DNA from 2 places in the Bradyrhizobium septentrionale genome. Region 1 is predicted to be linked to the other one. Evidence: riboswitches for the same ligand, from Rfam matches in the RefSeq annotation. Region 1 holds a riboswitch; the other holds the start of a gene.
What was found. A riboswitch is a leader RNA that binds a small molecule or an ion and turns the genes downstream of it on or off. The one in region 1 is predicted to bind cobalamin.
Positions count from the first base shown of each region.

Region 2: another riboswitch for cobalamin. It lies ahead of HAP48_RS24660 (ribonucleoside-diphosphate reductase subunit alpha); the one in region 1 lies ahead of HAP48_RS13010 (TonB-dependent receptor).

Region 1 is NZ_CP088285.1:2,343,445-2,350,779, reverse strand. It holds gene HAP48_RS13025 (MFS transporter) at 1-607, opposite strand, end outside; gene HAP48_RS13020 (ATP-grasp domain-containing protein) at 778-2,067, shown strand; gene HAP48_RS13015 (hypothetical protein) at 2,179-2,352, opposite strand; gene HAP48_RS13010 (TonB-dependent receptor) at 2,466-4,736, opposite strand; cobalamin riboswitch at 4,845-5,042, opposite strand; gene HAP48_RS13005 (FecCD family ABC transporter permease) at 5,155-6,198, shown strand; gene HAP48_RS13000 (ABC transporter ATP-binding protein) at 6,195-6,968, shown strand; gene HAP48_RS12995 (ABC transporter substrate-binding protein) at 7,010-7,335, shown strand, end outside.
Region 2 is NZ_CP088285.1:4,798,655-4,805,989, reverse strand. It holds gene HAP48_RS24675 (nodulation protein NolW) at 1-221, shown strand, start outside; gene HAP48_RS24670 (hypothetical protein) at 475-1,230, shown strand; gene HAP48_RS24665 (ribonucleotide-diphosphate reductase subunit beta) at 1,916-2,989, opposite strand; gene HAP48_RS24660 (ribonucleoside-diphosphate reductase subunit alpha) at 2,980-4,773, opposite strand; cobalamin riboswitch at 5,028-5,241, opposite strand; gene HAP48_RS24655 (hypothetical protein) at 5,923-6,120, shown strand; gene HAP48_RS24650 (DUF1521 domain-containing protein) at 6,834-7,335, opposite strand, start outside.

The sequences.
Region 1 (7,335 bases):
TGTTCCTGTTGGCGCCGGCATCGGGAATGCCGAGCACGATCAGGAACAACGCCACCAGCGGACCGACCGCGCCGGCCACGATCAGTGCGCCGGGGCCGCCGATCGAGGCGACCAGCGCCGCCATGATCGCGGGCGCGACCGCGCCGCCGAGGAAGCCGGCAAAGGTGTGGATCGAGAAGGCGCGGCCCATCCGCGCCTCGTCCATATGGACCGAGAGGATCGCGTAGTCGGCCGGATGATAGACGCTGTTGGCGAGCCCAAGCAGCACGGCGCAGACGATCAGCGAGGGATAGCTGAGGTGCAGGCCGAGCCCGATCAGCGCACAGCCGCCGATCGTCAGCCCGATCAGCAGGATCTTGCGCGCGCCGATATGGTCGGCGAGGTAGCCGATCGGCGCCTGGGTCAAGCCGGAGACCACCGCGAACACCGTCAGCGCCAAACCGAGCTCGACATAGCCGACGCCGAGCTGCTGCTTCAGGAACGGGAACAGCATTGGCAGCACGAAGATATGGAAATGGCTGACCCAATGGGCGACCGAAATCCCCGTCAGCGTGCGCACCGCGCTGTCGGCTCTCGCTTGCTGCGGTGCGGCCAGAACGTCGACCATTTTTGAGACAACCCTTTTCCCAACGCCCGGCAGGGCGCGCCGAAAATAGAGGCTGGCGGCTAATTGTCCATGAACGCAGGTGCATGGCTGCCCCCGGCGTGGGCGTGCCGGATCGACACATGCGGCATAAAGGGCGGCGACAAAGTACGGCAGCGCGGTGATGATCGGCCATGATCGACGCCAGGAAGCCGCTCCGCGTGCTCGCGTCGGAGGGTTCCAGCACCTCCGGCCGCGAGGCGATCACGATCCTCGGGCTGGCCGGCCATCACGTCGAAATCTGCGATCCCTCGCGCTGGTGCCTGGCGCGCTACTCCCGCTTCGTCCGCAAATATCGCCATTGCCCGCCGCTGCGCACCGATCCGGCCGGCTTCCTGCGCTTCGTCGAGCGCCTGTTGGCGTCGCAACGTTTCGATGTGCTGCTGCCGACCCATGAACAGGGCTTTCTGTTCGCTCGCGCCGCGGATCGATTGAAGCTGCGCGCCGGGTTGGCGCTGCCGGATTTCGCCAGCTATCGCGCCGTCCACAGCAAGGCCGGCTTCAGCCGTCTGCTCGACAAGCTCGGCCTGCCGCAGCCGCCGACCCGGATCGTGAACTCGGCCGATGAGCTGCGTGACGGCCTGCGGTTTCCATCGGTGGTCAAGGCGTCGGTCGGCACTGCCAGCCGCGGCATCTGGTTCGTGCGCGACGCCAGCGACCTCCATCGCGCGCTTTACGATCTCGAATCCGCTGGCGATTTTGCCGGCGAGGTGCTGGTGCAGGACCTCATCACCGGCACCGTCGAGAAGGCCCAGTCGGTGTTCTGCCGTGGCACGCTCACTGGCTTCCACGCCTACCGTCAGATCGCAGCCGGCGTCGGCGGCGGCGAGGCGATCAAGGAGAGCGTGAGCCGGCCGGCGATCCGCGCCGCGCTCGAGACTATCGGCGCGCATCTCGGCTGGCACGGCGCGCTGTCGGTCGACGTCATCATGCCGCTCGACAGTGCAACGCCGCTCTTGATCGACTGCAACCCGCGGCTGGTCGAGCCCATGAACGCATACCGGTCCGGCACCGATCTGGTCGACCTGCTGCTGCGCGTCTCGCTTGACGAGACGCCGGCTCCGCTGGCGGACGGCCGCGCTGGCGTGCGGACCCATCTGGCAATGCAGGCGCTGCTCGGCAGCGCGTCGCGCGACGGCACAAGGCGCGAGCTGATCAGGGAATGCGGCCGCATCGCCGCGGGTGACGGTCTCTATCGCGGCAGCACGGAAGAGTTGACGCCGGTGCGGCTCGATTGGCTCAGCGCCGCGCCGCTGGTGATGACCACGGCGCTGCTGCTGGCATCGCCGCAGATCGCCTCATCGCTGGCGCGCGGCGGCTTCGGCGCGCACCTGCTGGATCGCGGCAGTATCAAGAAGATCGAGAGTGACGATTTTATGCGCAATGCCTCACCACGTCGTCCTGGCGAAAGCCAGGACCCATAACCACCACTGCAAGTTTGGTAGAAGGCTGGGGCCGCAGCTCGCCCGCCAACGCGCTTCAGGGGTAATGGGTCCTGGCTTTCGCCAGGACGACATGGTGGATGGTGCCGCGTCCTACAACGGCTCGTCGTCATTGCCGTAGCGGTCGATCTTCGGGGTGGCGATGTCGCCATCCTCGTCATACTCGTCGTCCGGCGGCGCTGCTTGTGGCGGCGGCGCCTTCGGCTTTTCGTCGGACTTTTTGCCGGGCTTGTCGGCGCCCTTGCTCGTCTTTCCGGCCTTGCCCATGCGTTTCCCCTGCGCGGGTTAAATCAGCTGCCGAAATTCTACCCCAGTTTGCTGGCGCTTGTAATGGAGTGAGACGGCGCGGCGGCGTCACACCCGCCGCGCCGGATCATGCTCTAAAACGTCGCGCCGGCCTTGACCATGTAGGTGCGGCCCGGGAGCGGATAGGCCGAGAAGCGGCCGGCCGTGAACGAGCTCGCAATGGCGTAGTCGTAATAGAGCGCGTTGAACAGGTTGTTGACGCTGAGCGACCAGAAGAAGCGGTCAACCTGCCCGCTGAGCTTGATATCGGCGGTGGCGTTGCCGGGAATCCGGCTCTGGGTGTTGGCCTGGTCGTTGTCCATGATGCGCGAGCTCCAGGCGCGCGCTGTGGCGTCGAACACCAGGTAGTTCTGCCAGATATTCCAGGTCACGCCGACATTGCCGGTATAGCGCGACACCAGCGGCACGTCGTTGCCGGCCCAGATGCCTTCACGGAAGACCGCGCGGGTGATCGCCATGCCGCCGCGCAGGGTCACGCTGTCGCTGACCTTGAGCGAGGCGCTGGTCTCCGAGCCGTAACGGCGGGTAGGGTCGAGGTTGACGTTGTAGAACAGCACCGGGTTGAAATGGATCTCGTTCTCGAGATCCATCAGATAGACGCTGGTCTGGACCTGGAAGCGGTTGGTCCTGACCCGGAAGCCGCCCTCGACGTCTTCCGACGTCTGGGTCTTGAGCGCAAAATTCTGCGCGATGGGCAGGAAGGTCAGCGGGTCGAATGATGGACCCGACGCGACGCGCTCGTCGACATCGGGCGTGCGGAATGCCCGCGCGGCGCGGCCGAACATCGAGAAGGTGTCGGTGAAGCGATGCTCGACGCCGACATGGAGCGCATATTGCGTCTCGTTGCTGTCGAGCGGCGACGCTTGCGCGTCGAACGCGAACGGCGCATTCGGGTCGTAGCGATCGCGCGCCGAGACGCTGGTATTCTGGACGCGTGCGCCATAGGCGAAGTCGGTGGTCGGCAGCAATCCCAGCGTATGCTGCCAGTAGCCGGCCACGCTCTGCTGCTCGATATTGTAGATGTGAAAGGGGTCGACGCCCTGGAAGGCGCCGCGGGCCTGACGGAACGTCGAATCGTAGTAGTCGATGCCGGTCAGGATCGTGGACGGCATTCCCAGCATCACGTTCTTGACGCTGAGCCGCGGCGTCAGCGACCAGGTCTCCAGCGCGGCATCGTTGTAGGTCGAGGCGAAGCTGATGGTCGGCACCGTGCCGAAGAAGCCGCTCTGCGTCTCGCGCTGCCGCCAGCCGCCGTCGACGATCAGGTCGACGCCGTTGATCAGCGTCCTGGTGAAGCCGGCGGTGACGCTGGCGGTCTGCTGGTTGGCATAGTCGAACGGCGTGCTGCTGCCCCGGCGGTCGGTCTGCAGCTCGTTGACGCCGATCGACGGATCGACCAGCCGCCCGCCGGGCAGGCCGAGCTTCTGGTCGCTGCCGGTGACGGTCAGGAACGCGGTCAGGTCAGGCGTGGTGTAGTTGATGCTGCCGACGGCGTTGCGCTGGTCGAGCGCATTGTTGACGCGGTAGCCGTCGGACTTGATGCCGTTGCCGTAGAACGAGGTGGACCACGGTCCCGCATTGAGCGCCGCGGAGACGGCGGCCATGCGGGTGTTGAACGAGCCGTATCCGGCCTCGGCTCGCATTGTCGTCGGCGGACCGCCGACACCGGTCTTGGTGATGATGTTGACGACGCCGCCCACCGCATTATCGCCATAGAGCACGGCGCCGCTGTTGCCGCGCGTGATCTCGATGCGCGCGATCGAATCGAGCGGGATCGTGGTGAGATCGAAGCCGGCCTTGTCGACGTCGTTGAGCCGGCGGCCGTTGAGCAGGAACAGCGTGTTGTCGGTGGCGAATGCGCCGAAGCCGCGCAGGTCGACCGCGGTCTTGGCGCCGTTCGGCCCGCCATAGAGCGTTTGCAGCTGCACGCCCGGCACCTGCGCGAGTATCTCGGGCAGCGACTGTACCGGCGAATGCGCGATGTCGTCGGCGGTGATCACGGCCGAGGACGATCCGACAATGCCGGCGAACTGGCGCCCGCCGCTGGTGCCGCCCGTTCCGGTGGCCGTGCCTGTCCCTGTGGTGCCGGATCCGCTTCCGCCGCCCACATTGGTGCTCTCTACGGTGCCCGGCGCCGGACGGCGCGGTGCGGGCGCTTCGTCCGGAGCGGGCTTGGCGCGCGTGACGTTCTGATCGCCCGGCTTGGTGACTTCGATGGTCGGCAGCTGATCGGGAGCAGGCGCCTGCTGCGCCCGCGCGGCGGCGGTGAAGACTGCCGGCGCGAGCATCGTCGTCGCGAGCAGAAGCGCGCGCCGCCGCCAATGGTGGAATGGGTAGGACAACATAAGCGAGACCTCGGTAACGTCAGTGGCACGTCACCGCGAACCAGTCTCACCATCGTGCTAACAGCCTCAGGTGAAGCTCATGCCTGTACTCCCCGACCGGCATCTCGCGTGTGACCACGGCTGACGGCAGGTCTCCTGGCTCGCGGGTCGTTACCCTTCGTCGCCTTCCCAGGACCGAGATTCCCAGTGGCCTGTGACGAAGGATTCACCGCATACAGTTGCGGGGGCAGCCGCGGCCTTGGGGAAGTTTCCCCGCACCGCATTCCCTTTTCATCTCATGAAAGAACCGTCATGTTCATCTAGGGTTCGGCCGGGCGGCAAAGTCAATCCGGCGCAAGTCGGGCAATGGCTGTGCGGCCACGGTTTTTATCGAGTGTCGCTTGTCTGCCACGGCGATCGCTGTAAGAGCATGGATCCAATGAGCGTGCAGGATTTTGCCTTGGCGGCCGAGGTCGCGGCGCGGCGCCGATGGGGCGCCACCGCGGCGCTGCTCGCGCTCGTGGTGCTGCTGTGCGTGATCTCGCTCGGCATCGGGCCGGTGCGGCTGTCGCCGCTTGCGGTGATCGAAGCGCTGTTCGGCGGCGGCAGCGACGTGGCGCAGGTGATCGTGCGCGAGATCCGCCTGCCGCGCACGATTCTCGCGTTCGCAATCGGCGGCATTCTCGGGCTGTCAGGTGCGGCGCTGCAGGGCCTGCTGCGCAATCCGCTGGCCTCGCCGTCGCTGTTCGGCGCGCCGCAATCGGCGGCGTTCGGCGCGGTGCTGGTGATCGCGCTCGGCCTGGCCGATGTGCGCTCCTACGCGCTGCCGGTGGTGGCGATCATCGCCGCGTTCGGTTCGGTGTTCGCGCTGCTCGCGATCGCCGGCCGCAATGCCGGGCTGTTGATCCTGATCCTCGCGGGGCTTGCGATCTCGAGCTTTGCGGGAGCTGCGACCGCGCTGGTGATGAATCTCTCCAGCAATCCCTTCGTGGTGCTGGAGATCGCGTTCTGGCTGCTCGGCTCGCTGGAGGACCGCAGCTTTCAGCATGTGGCGCTGGCGCTGCCCTTCATCATCGCGGGTGCCGCGATTCTGCTCAGCCAGGCGAGCGCCTTCCGCGCGCTGACGCTTGGCGAGGAAGCCGCGCAGAGCCTCGGCGTCGATGTCGGGCGGCTGCGGCTCTTCGTGATCGCGGGCGTTGCGCTTGGCGTCGGCGGCGCGGTCGCCGTCACGGGCACGATCGGCTTCATCGGGCTCATCGCGCCGCATCTGATGCGTCCCCTGATCGGTCACGATCCGGCGCGGCTGCTGGTGCCGAGTGCGCTCACCGGCGCGGCGCTGCTGCTCGCGGCCGATATCGCGGTGCGCATCATCCCCTCGACCTCCGACATCAAGGTCGGCGTGCTGACCTCGATCATCGGCGTGCCGTTCTTCCTCTATCTGATCATGCGCGAACGCCGCGCGCTCGGCGGAGGTGTGGCATGACGCTGCTGTCCGCCATCGCGCTCGATGCGTCGCTCGGTCGCCGCAAGGTGTTGCACGATGTCTCGCTGTCGCTGGCATCGGGGCATCTGGTTGCGCTGGTCGGCCCGAACGGCGCCGGCAAGACCACGCTGTTGCGCGCTCTCGCCGGATTGATCCCGTCCGACGGCGAGATCAGGATCGGCGGCGATGCGTTGTCCGCGCTGCCGCTGCGCGAGCGCGCGAAGCGCTTTGCCTATCTGCCGCAGGGGCACATGGTGCATTGGCCGCTGCCGGCGCGCGACATCGTGGCGCTCGGCCGCTATCCGCATGGTGCGACCGATCCGGCGCGGTTGTCGCCGAAGGACATGGAGGCCGTGCTGCGGGCGATGCAGGCGGTCGACGTCACTGAATTCAGCGACCGCCGCGTCACCGAGCTGTCCGGCGGCGAGCGCAGCCGCGTCGCGTTGGCAAGGGTGCTCGCGGTCGAGGCGCCGGTGATCCTCGCCGACGAGCCGACCGCGTCGCTCGATCCGCGCCACCAGATCGATGTGATGCAGAAGCTGCGCAACGTCGCCGACACCGGCGTGCTGGTCATCGTGGTGACGCACGATCTCGGGCTCGCGGCGCGCTTTGCCCATCATGTGCTGGTGCTGTCGGAGGGGCGGCTGGCGGCGCAAGGCGCGCCGGCGGAGGCCTTGTCGGAAACGGTTCTCGCCAGCGTATTCCGGGTCAGCGCCTATCGCGCCGAATTCCAGCGCGAGGCCGTCATCGTGCCGTGGGCGGACGTCTGATGCGCATGCGGTGTCTCGCAGCCTTGGCAGCGGCGGCATGGATGATGTCGTGCGGTGCCGCGTCCGCCGCCGGACCGCGCATCGTCTCGATGAATGTCTGCAGCGACCAGCTCGTGCTGTCGCTGGCCGATCCGGACCAGATCCTCGGGCTCAGCCGTTTTTCCCGTGATGCCTGGCAATCCTGGGCTGCCGAGAAGGCGCGAAACTATCCGCGGCTGTCGGGCGAAGCCGAGGACGTGCTGCTGCTCAAGCCCGACCTTGTCGTCGTCAGCCTGTTCGACAAGCGGGCGACGCGCGATCTGTTGAAGGCCAAGGGGCTGCATCTCGTCGAGTTCACGGTGCCGCGCACGCTGGACGAGGTGAAGGA
Region 2 (7,335 bases), 2.5 Mb from region 1:
GCTTCATCGCGCTCGTGGACCAAACGCTCAAGGGCCTTGTGGCGGAGGCGCAGGCGCGGCGGAATCCAACCGCTGCTGAAAAGCCGCCACTGGGGTCGGTTTTGATGTTGTTTCGTGGCTCCTCGAGCACGGTCATTCGCGACGGACGACCTGAAAGCCACTATTCCTCAGAAGCGCAGCATCAGGACGGCATCGTGCGCGAAGCTGCAGGCCAGAAGTGACTTAACAATACGAGAGAGCTCGAGCCGAGGATCCGAACTGCATTCGCTTAAATCCATCTGATCGTCAGCTTTTCGAAAGCTGCCTCACCCAGGATGAGCCTGTCTGGATGGCGGTGCCTCGCATCGACCGCGCCAGACGTGTGCATCCAGGAGGGCTTGAAGATCAACGCGAACCTCCGAAACAGCTGCTTCGGTCTCGCAGGGCAGGAGCCTTCGCATTGCTCGAGCTGCTCCATCATGCGGGAGTGACAGGATGGATTTCAACGAAATCGGACCATCGAACACGAGCCCGGACACCAATTCACCGCTACCGCCCACGGACGCTACCGGCTTTGAGCAGCAGCTCAACGGCGCTCAGGGTGGTGCTGCGCCACATCGTACCGCCTCGCCCGCGCTGCCGGGGGAGCCCTATTCGCCATATCTGGACGCAGGCCATCCCTATTCGCCGTACTTGGATGCTCGGCACCCTTTTTCGCCGTACCTGGATATAGCGCAACCCTATTCGCCAGGCTTGGGTTGGGAGGATGATTCGCATGCGCCGGCTGCGCTCGGTGCAGATCCAGCACCAGAACGGTCCCCGCATCACCTCTCGCAGCAGACGATCGCTCAGGCGATCGAGGCGCATCCTGATTTCGACCAAGATTTGCTATGGCAGGATATGGATAAAAATCCCTCGCACGCCGGACCATCTCAGGCTGGGCCTTCCGAAGTTGTACCGCCAGAACTTTCCGAGTTCCGTATGCGGGACGGACGTCTCGCCAAGGACTACTGGGTTTTCATGGGCCAAACAGCCACAAGCGCTCAGATCGACATGCTGGAGCGCAGCGGGGTACTGCCGACCCAAGACCACCCGACCAAAGTCTTTACCCTTTTCGGCGTACCTCACACGGCCGAATGGAGAGACGAGGGCTTCATTCGCCTCACGCCAGCACTGGACCCGAGCCTTTGGCCCGCAGATGTGGACGAAGACAGGCCGGCAGACGCGGGGCAAGATCCGCCCGCCGGCTAGTGCCCATAGCTTTAGCAGCGACAAGGGCCATGTGCGAAGGTTGATAGATTGTCTCCGCCAACAGCAGGAGCACGTGATGACGATCGCTCTTGGCTGGCGGATACTCCGCCGGCCAAGTTCCTTTCAAGGGGTCCACTCGATATGCGGAAACCTGATCGAAATTGTCTAGCTGTACGGCTGAAGAGGAGCGATCACCAACTGGCCTCCTCACTCTACTCGCCTCCCGGCCGTTTGCTGTATGGAGACGGCCGCGTCGATGACCCTGATCATCAAGCGCCGTCATCGCATGCACGGTCGCCCTGAACAGACTGGCGGCTTCCACTCAGGCTTTCGCCGCCCTTTTGTGCAGGTGTGCATAAACCGGTTCCATTGGTCCGCATCGATGAGGTCACGCCGACTTTCCCGCAAGGCGAGCGCGCCTCAAAGATCGCCGACCAATGCCCGCGCTTGGTCCTGCAAATTGCAACGATTGTGATCGCCTTTTCGAAGTCTGCCGCACCGAAGCAACTCAGCACAAGATCAGACTTCACTTTGGTACATCAGCCCCGTGGGCGGGTGTTCCCCCGTTATGATTTTCGAGCGGCGTGGATGATGCCGCTTGAGTCCGCTGTGCCGCCGGAAGCCGCAGCAGAGGACTTCCGCGAACCTCCAAGATGTATGAACGGACGCATGCTGTTCCGGTTGCCTACATACGGCCGAAAGCCGCCCACACCCCGTCCTCGCCGTCCCAGCTGCCTCGGCTCGCCGCCTTGGAGTACTCCGTGGCGCGCTGCTCGAAGAAATTGGCGTGCTCGACCCCATTGAGAATCTCGACGAGCCAAGGCAGCGGATGCGGCTTGAGCTGCGTGAACCCATCCTCCTCGGCCTTGAAGAAGCCGAAAACCGGGGCAATCCGGAGTTGGGTCAGTCGCCAGTCGGCGACATAACGGACGTAGGCGTGGATCTGCTCAGGACGCATGCCCTCGATCTTGCCCAGGCCAAAGGCGAGATCGACGAAGTTCTCCTCCAGCTTTACCATCGTTCTGGCGACATCGACGATGTCGTCACGGACCGAGCGCGTCACGGCGCCGGTCTCGCGGTGCCATTCGTGAAACAGCTTGATGACGCCCTCGCAGTGGAGACTCTCGTCGCGCACCGACCAGCTTACGATCTGTCCCATGCCGTTCATCTTGTTGTGGCGCGGAAAATTGAGCAGCATAGCGAAGCTCGCGAACAACGCCATGCCTTCGGTAAAGGCGCCGAACATAGCCAGGGTGCGCGCGACATCGGCCACGGTGTCAACGCCGAACTCGTGCATGTAGTCCGCCTTGGCGCGCATTTGCGCATAGCTGCGAAATGCCTCGAACTCGGTCTTGGGCATGCCGAGCGTCTTGAGCAGCAGCGCATAGGCGTCGATGTGGACCGTCTCCATGTTCGTGAAGGCCGCCATCATCATCTGGACGGTGAGCGGCTGGAAAATCGGGATGTATCGCTTGAGATAATTGTCACCGACCTCGATGTCCGACTGAGTAAAGAAGCGAAAGATCTGGGTGAGCAGCGCGCGCTCGCTGGCGGTGACGCGGTCCGACGCCCAGTCCTTGAGGTCGTTGCCGAGCGGCACCTCCTCGGCCATCCAATGCGTCTGCTGCTGACGCTTCCAGAACTCGTAGGCCCAAGCGTAGCGATCAACGTCATAGCTGCCCGTCGAGTCAAGGAGACCAACGCGCCCCTTGCCGATCAGCGTGCGCGGATCGACAGACGAGAGATCGATCATTGACATGCGAGGCACTCCTCATAATCGGCGCGCTGCGCAGGCGGCTGCCGCGGCGCGGCCTCGTCATCGTCGACGATCTTGCCGGCGAACGCCGCGCGCGAGATCGATTTTGAACGGCAGTAATAAAGGCTCTTCACCCCACGCTTCCACGCCGTCCAGTGCAGCATGTGGAGGTCCCACTTATCGACCTCGGCCGGCAGATAGAGGTTGATTGACTGGCTCTGGCAGATGAATGCGGCCCGGTCGCCTGCAAGCTCGACGATCCAGCGCTGGTCGACCTCGAAGGCGGTGCGAAACACCGCTTTCTCGTGTTCCGACAGAATGTCGAGATGGGCGACCGAACCCTCCTGCGCAATGATCGACTGCCAGGTCACCGGGGTGTCGGCGCCCTTGGCGATCAGTACCCTGGTCAGATGAGGATTACGTACCGAGATGGCACCAGACAACGTCTTGTGGGTGTAGATGTTGGCCGGGATCGGCTCGATGCATGCGCTGGTGCCGCCGCAGATGATGCTGATCGAAGCAGTCGGCGCGATCGCGATCTTCTGGCTGAAGCGCTCCATCACGCCACGTTCCAGGGCATCCGGGCACGGGCCACGCTCGCGAGCAAGGGCGACGGATGCCGCGTCGGCATCACCCCGGATCTTCCGAAACATCTTTAGATTGAATGATTTCGCCAAGCCACTCTCCATTGGAATGCCATTCGCCTGGAGGAACGAGTGGAAGCCCATCACGCCAAGTCCGACGGAGCGCTCGCGCAGGGCGGCGTAGCGGGCCCGCTTCATACCCTCCGGCGCCGTCGTGATGAAGTGGGTGAGCACGTTGTCAAGGAAGCGCATGACGTCCTCGATGAAGCCGGGTTCCTCATTCCATTGGTCCCAGGTCTCGAGGTTGAGCGATGACAGACAGCACACCGCGGTGCGCTCCTCGCCGCGATGGTCGATGCCGGTCGGGAGCGTAATCTCGCTGCACAGGTTGGAGGTCGAGACCTTGAGACCGAGCTCGCGCTGGTGCTTGGGAAGCGCGCGATTCACGGTGTCGATGAACAAGAGATAAGGCTCGCCTGTCTGCAACCGGTTCTCAAGAATGCGTTGCCATAGCTGTCGCGCGTCGATCTCGCGGACGACCTCGTTCGTCTTCGGGCTGCGCAGAGCGAACGCGGTGCCGGCGCCCACGGCACGCATGAACTCGTCGGTGAGGTTGATGCCGTGATGCAGGTTGAGGCTCTTGCGGTTGAAGTCGCCGGACGCCTTGCGGATCTCGAGAAACTCCTCGATCTCGGGATGCTGGATATCGAGATAGACCGCCGCCGAGCCGCGCCGCAACGAGCCCTGGCTGATCGCCAGCGTCAGGCCGTCCATGACGTGGATGAACGGGATGACGCCTGAGCTGACGCCGCCCTTCACCTTCTCTCCGATCGAGCGAACATTGCCCCAGTACGTGCCGATACCGCCCCCGTTGGAGGCAAGCCACACGTTTTCGTCCCAGGTGCCAACGATTCCTTCGAGCGAGTCCGACACCGAGTTAAGGAAGCACGAGATTGGCAGGCCGCGCGTGGTGCCGCCATTGGACAGCACCGGCGTGGCTGGCATGAACCACAGCCGAGACATCGCGTCATAGAGACGTTGGGCGTGCGCAACATCGTCCGCGAAGGCACAGGACACCCGCGCGAACATGTCCTGGATGCTTTCGCCGACGAGCAGATAGCGATCGGTCAGCGTTAGCTTGCCGAACGCGGTCAGCAGGCCGTCGCGCGATCGATCGAGCGTGAGATCGGACGGCTTTGGCAATGGCGCGAGAGGCCGCGGCAGCGGAGCCGATGACGGCGGCGGCACAACACACCGCTGAGGCGCGGCAGACTTTGGCCGCGCCGGCCACGGCCGCACACTCGGCCACTCAATTAGATGACCATGCTGATTGAAATCGTAAGACGGCGACATCGGCAACCCCGCGATGTTAGGGGGTGAAGCCACGCGCACGACTTGCGAGGAGACGGGTCAAACGTCCCAGGCTGCAAGCGACGCACGGGGCACCCCGCCCGAGGACGTTCTATTCTGTCGCGGCAGGTCTCCTGGCTCGCGGGTCGCTGCGGCTGTCGGCCTTCCCGGTGCTGTCGCGGCCAGTGACCATTATGACAACCGCTCGCCGCTTACAGTTGCGGGGGCAGCCCCGGAATAGCCGTTACCGGCGCACCGGGTTCCCTCTTAGCTTCCATCCTACTAGATGCAGAATGGAAGACCGTGGCAGATCTACATACAGACGCCGCGCGTCGAGATTCGTCAAGGCTTGTGCCAGGGGAGTCGAGACGCAGGACGCCACGTCCGCTCCGGGTCCGGGCCCGCAACGCTCTGTTCGAGCAAATGCCCCCCCCTGCTTCGGCCCATTCCGTGAAAAGAGTGGCAGCATTTTGATTTCGATGCTCCGTCGCGATGACGGGTGCCTATGCGAGCCCGCGTTGGATAGGAATCCGTTCGGCGAAGGTTCTGGGCGATGCTGGCGAGGGATAATCTCATGACGCGCAACGTTTGGCTTGCAATTCAAAGCGGTCGAGAATGCGATCGAGCTGCGCCAGCAAGGTGTTGCTCTTCTTGTGGAACTGGCGTGAGGTGCGTCCCTGCCATGATCGTGCGATCTCGGTGGCTTGCCGCGCGCGCCAGATCGAGCACGATAGCTCCACAAATGCTTGTGGTACCACTGAGCCTTCAACGCGCAACAGTCGCCGTCGCGCTTGCTGACGTGGCCAAGTGTTTTGGCGCCATGATTTACCAGAGCTCCGATCGCAGTAATGACCTTGCCGGCACAGCGGTTGTCCTCACTTGCGTGGTCATGGATGAAGCCGCCAAGGGGGCTCGATCTTAGTCAGCTTTTCGCAAGCTGCCCCTGCTAGCATGAAGCGGATAGGTCATCTCGCGGCGACGCCGCTATCCGGGTGTTACGACATGAACGCAGCCGATATTAATGCAACAGCGCCGCAGGTTGGCGCCCCCTCCGATACCGCCGAGAGCGGCGGCGATGACACGCGTGCAGCGCTACTGCGCCGAGCATTCGAAAAGGCTCTCGTTTCCGTCGCCACGCAAGTCATAAGCGATTCCCAGTCGGATATGGATGAGGCCATGAGCGAGCTTGATGATGGGTGAGCCGATGCTCGGCGCCACATAGAGATACAGCCCGCGTGGTGATCGAATCGAAGACGTGCCAAGTGAGACTTGGCACATGCCACCAGTTAGATGCGCATTCAATGATCTCAGATCCGAGCTGCGAGCGGGTCCGCGAATCCGAATGCACCTGGATCTTTTTGGCAGCGGGCTGCTGCGATTTCCTTTTAACGTCCCTAGCAGCAGACTTTGACGGGAATGGCGATGCTCATAGCCCACGGCGCCTCCGGCTTCCTGAGAAGCTGATGGATGTTCGGGGGCGCTGGGGTTCACGCCCGGCTTCGGAGGCTAAAGACAGGCAGAGCTCAACGCGAGACAGGGCTTGTGCTTTTGAGCCGAGGGTAGATCGCGCCGTCGAGGCAGCCCTCAATCCAATCTGCGATCTTGACGGGATTTTCACTGCGACGCTTGCGTCGGCATGCAGACAAACCTGAGAGCACCGTTCCTGTGCAACGCCTCCATCGCCGACAACGGGCGGGAACGCGCCGCAGCAATTCTGGCCGGGTAGCCGGGCCTGGAGGCCCTCCGCCCGTTTGTCGGGGCGAAGGCTGCGATTGCCGAGACAATCTGGCTGTTACCGTCGATCCTGAATCGATAGATCGCCAAGCTGCCATTCTCGCGGCCGTTTGGCGAAAATGAAAGGCGGGCGCTAGCGCCCGCTTCCACGAGTTTCCGACACGCCCCGGGATCGGGCCTCATGCCGGCTGTGCATCGTGACGGAAAATGCGCCGGAACATGCTCTCGCGCATCATCGTCTTGAAATCCGGCGGCGCATCCGGGTTCTCATTGTGGTTGATCACCGACTGCGTCACCTTGCGTCCGGAGTTGTCAACCCACCCCTGATTTGTCTCATGGATTGTCTGAGCTCCATCGGACGTCAGCTGATCAAGCGTCCGCCCAGCATTAGACTGCGTGACCTTCAGATTGTTCTTCCCATCCTTGTCGTCGCCGAGCCCCTCCACAACCATGGCATTGTCGCCGTTGGTGATGGTGAGCTTCGAGGAGATGGTTTTTCCCTTGCCATAATCGACCGTGTCCACCGTGATCTTCGTGCCGTCGTCGAGCTGGAAGGTCATACCTTTCTTGAAGTCGAAATCGTCCTTGCCGTCGCCATTAGCATCGACATGAGGATCGCCGTGGATCCTCGAGACATGGCCGGTCTGGTTGTTCCTAACGGTCCAGGTGCCGTCCTTCTCA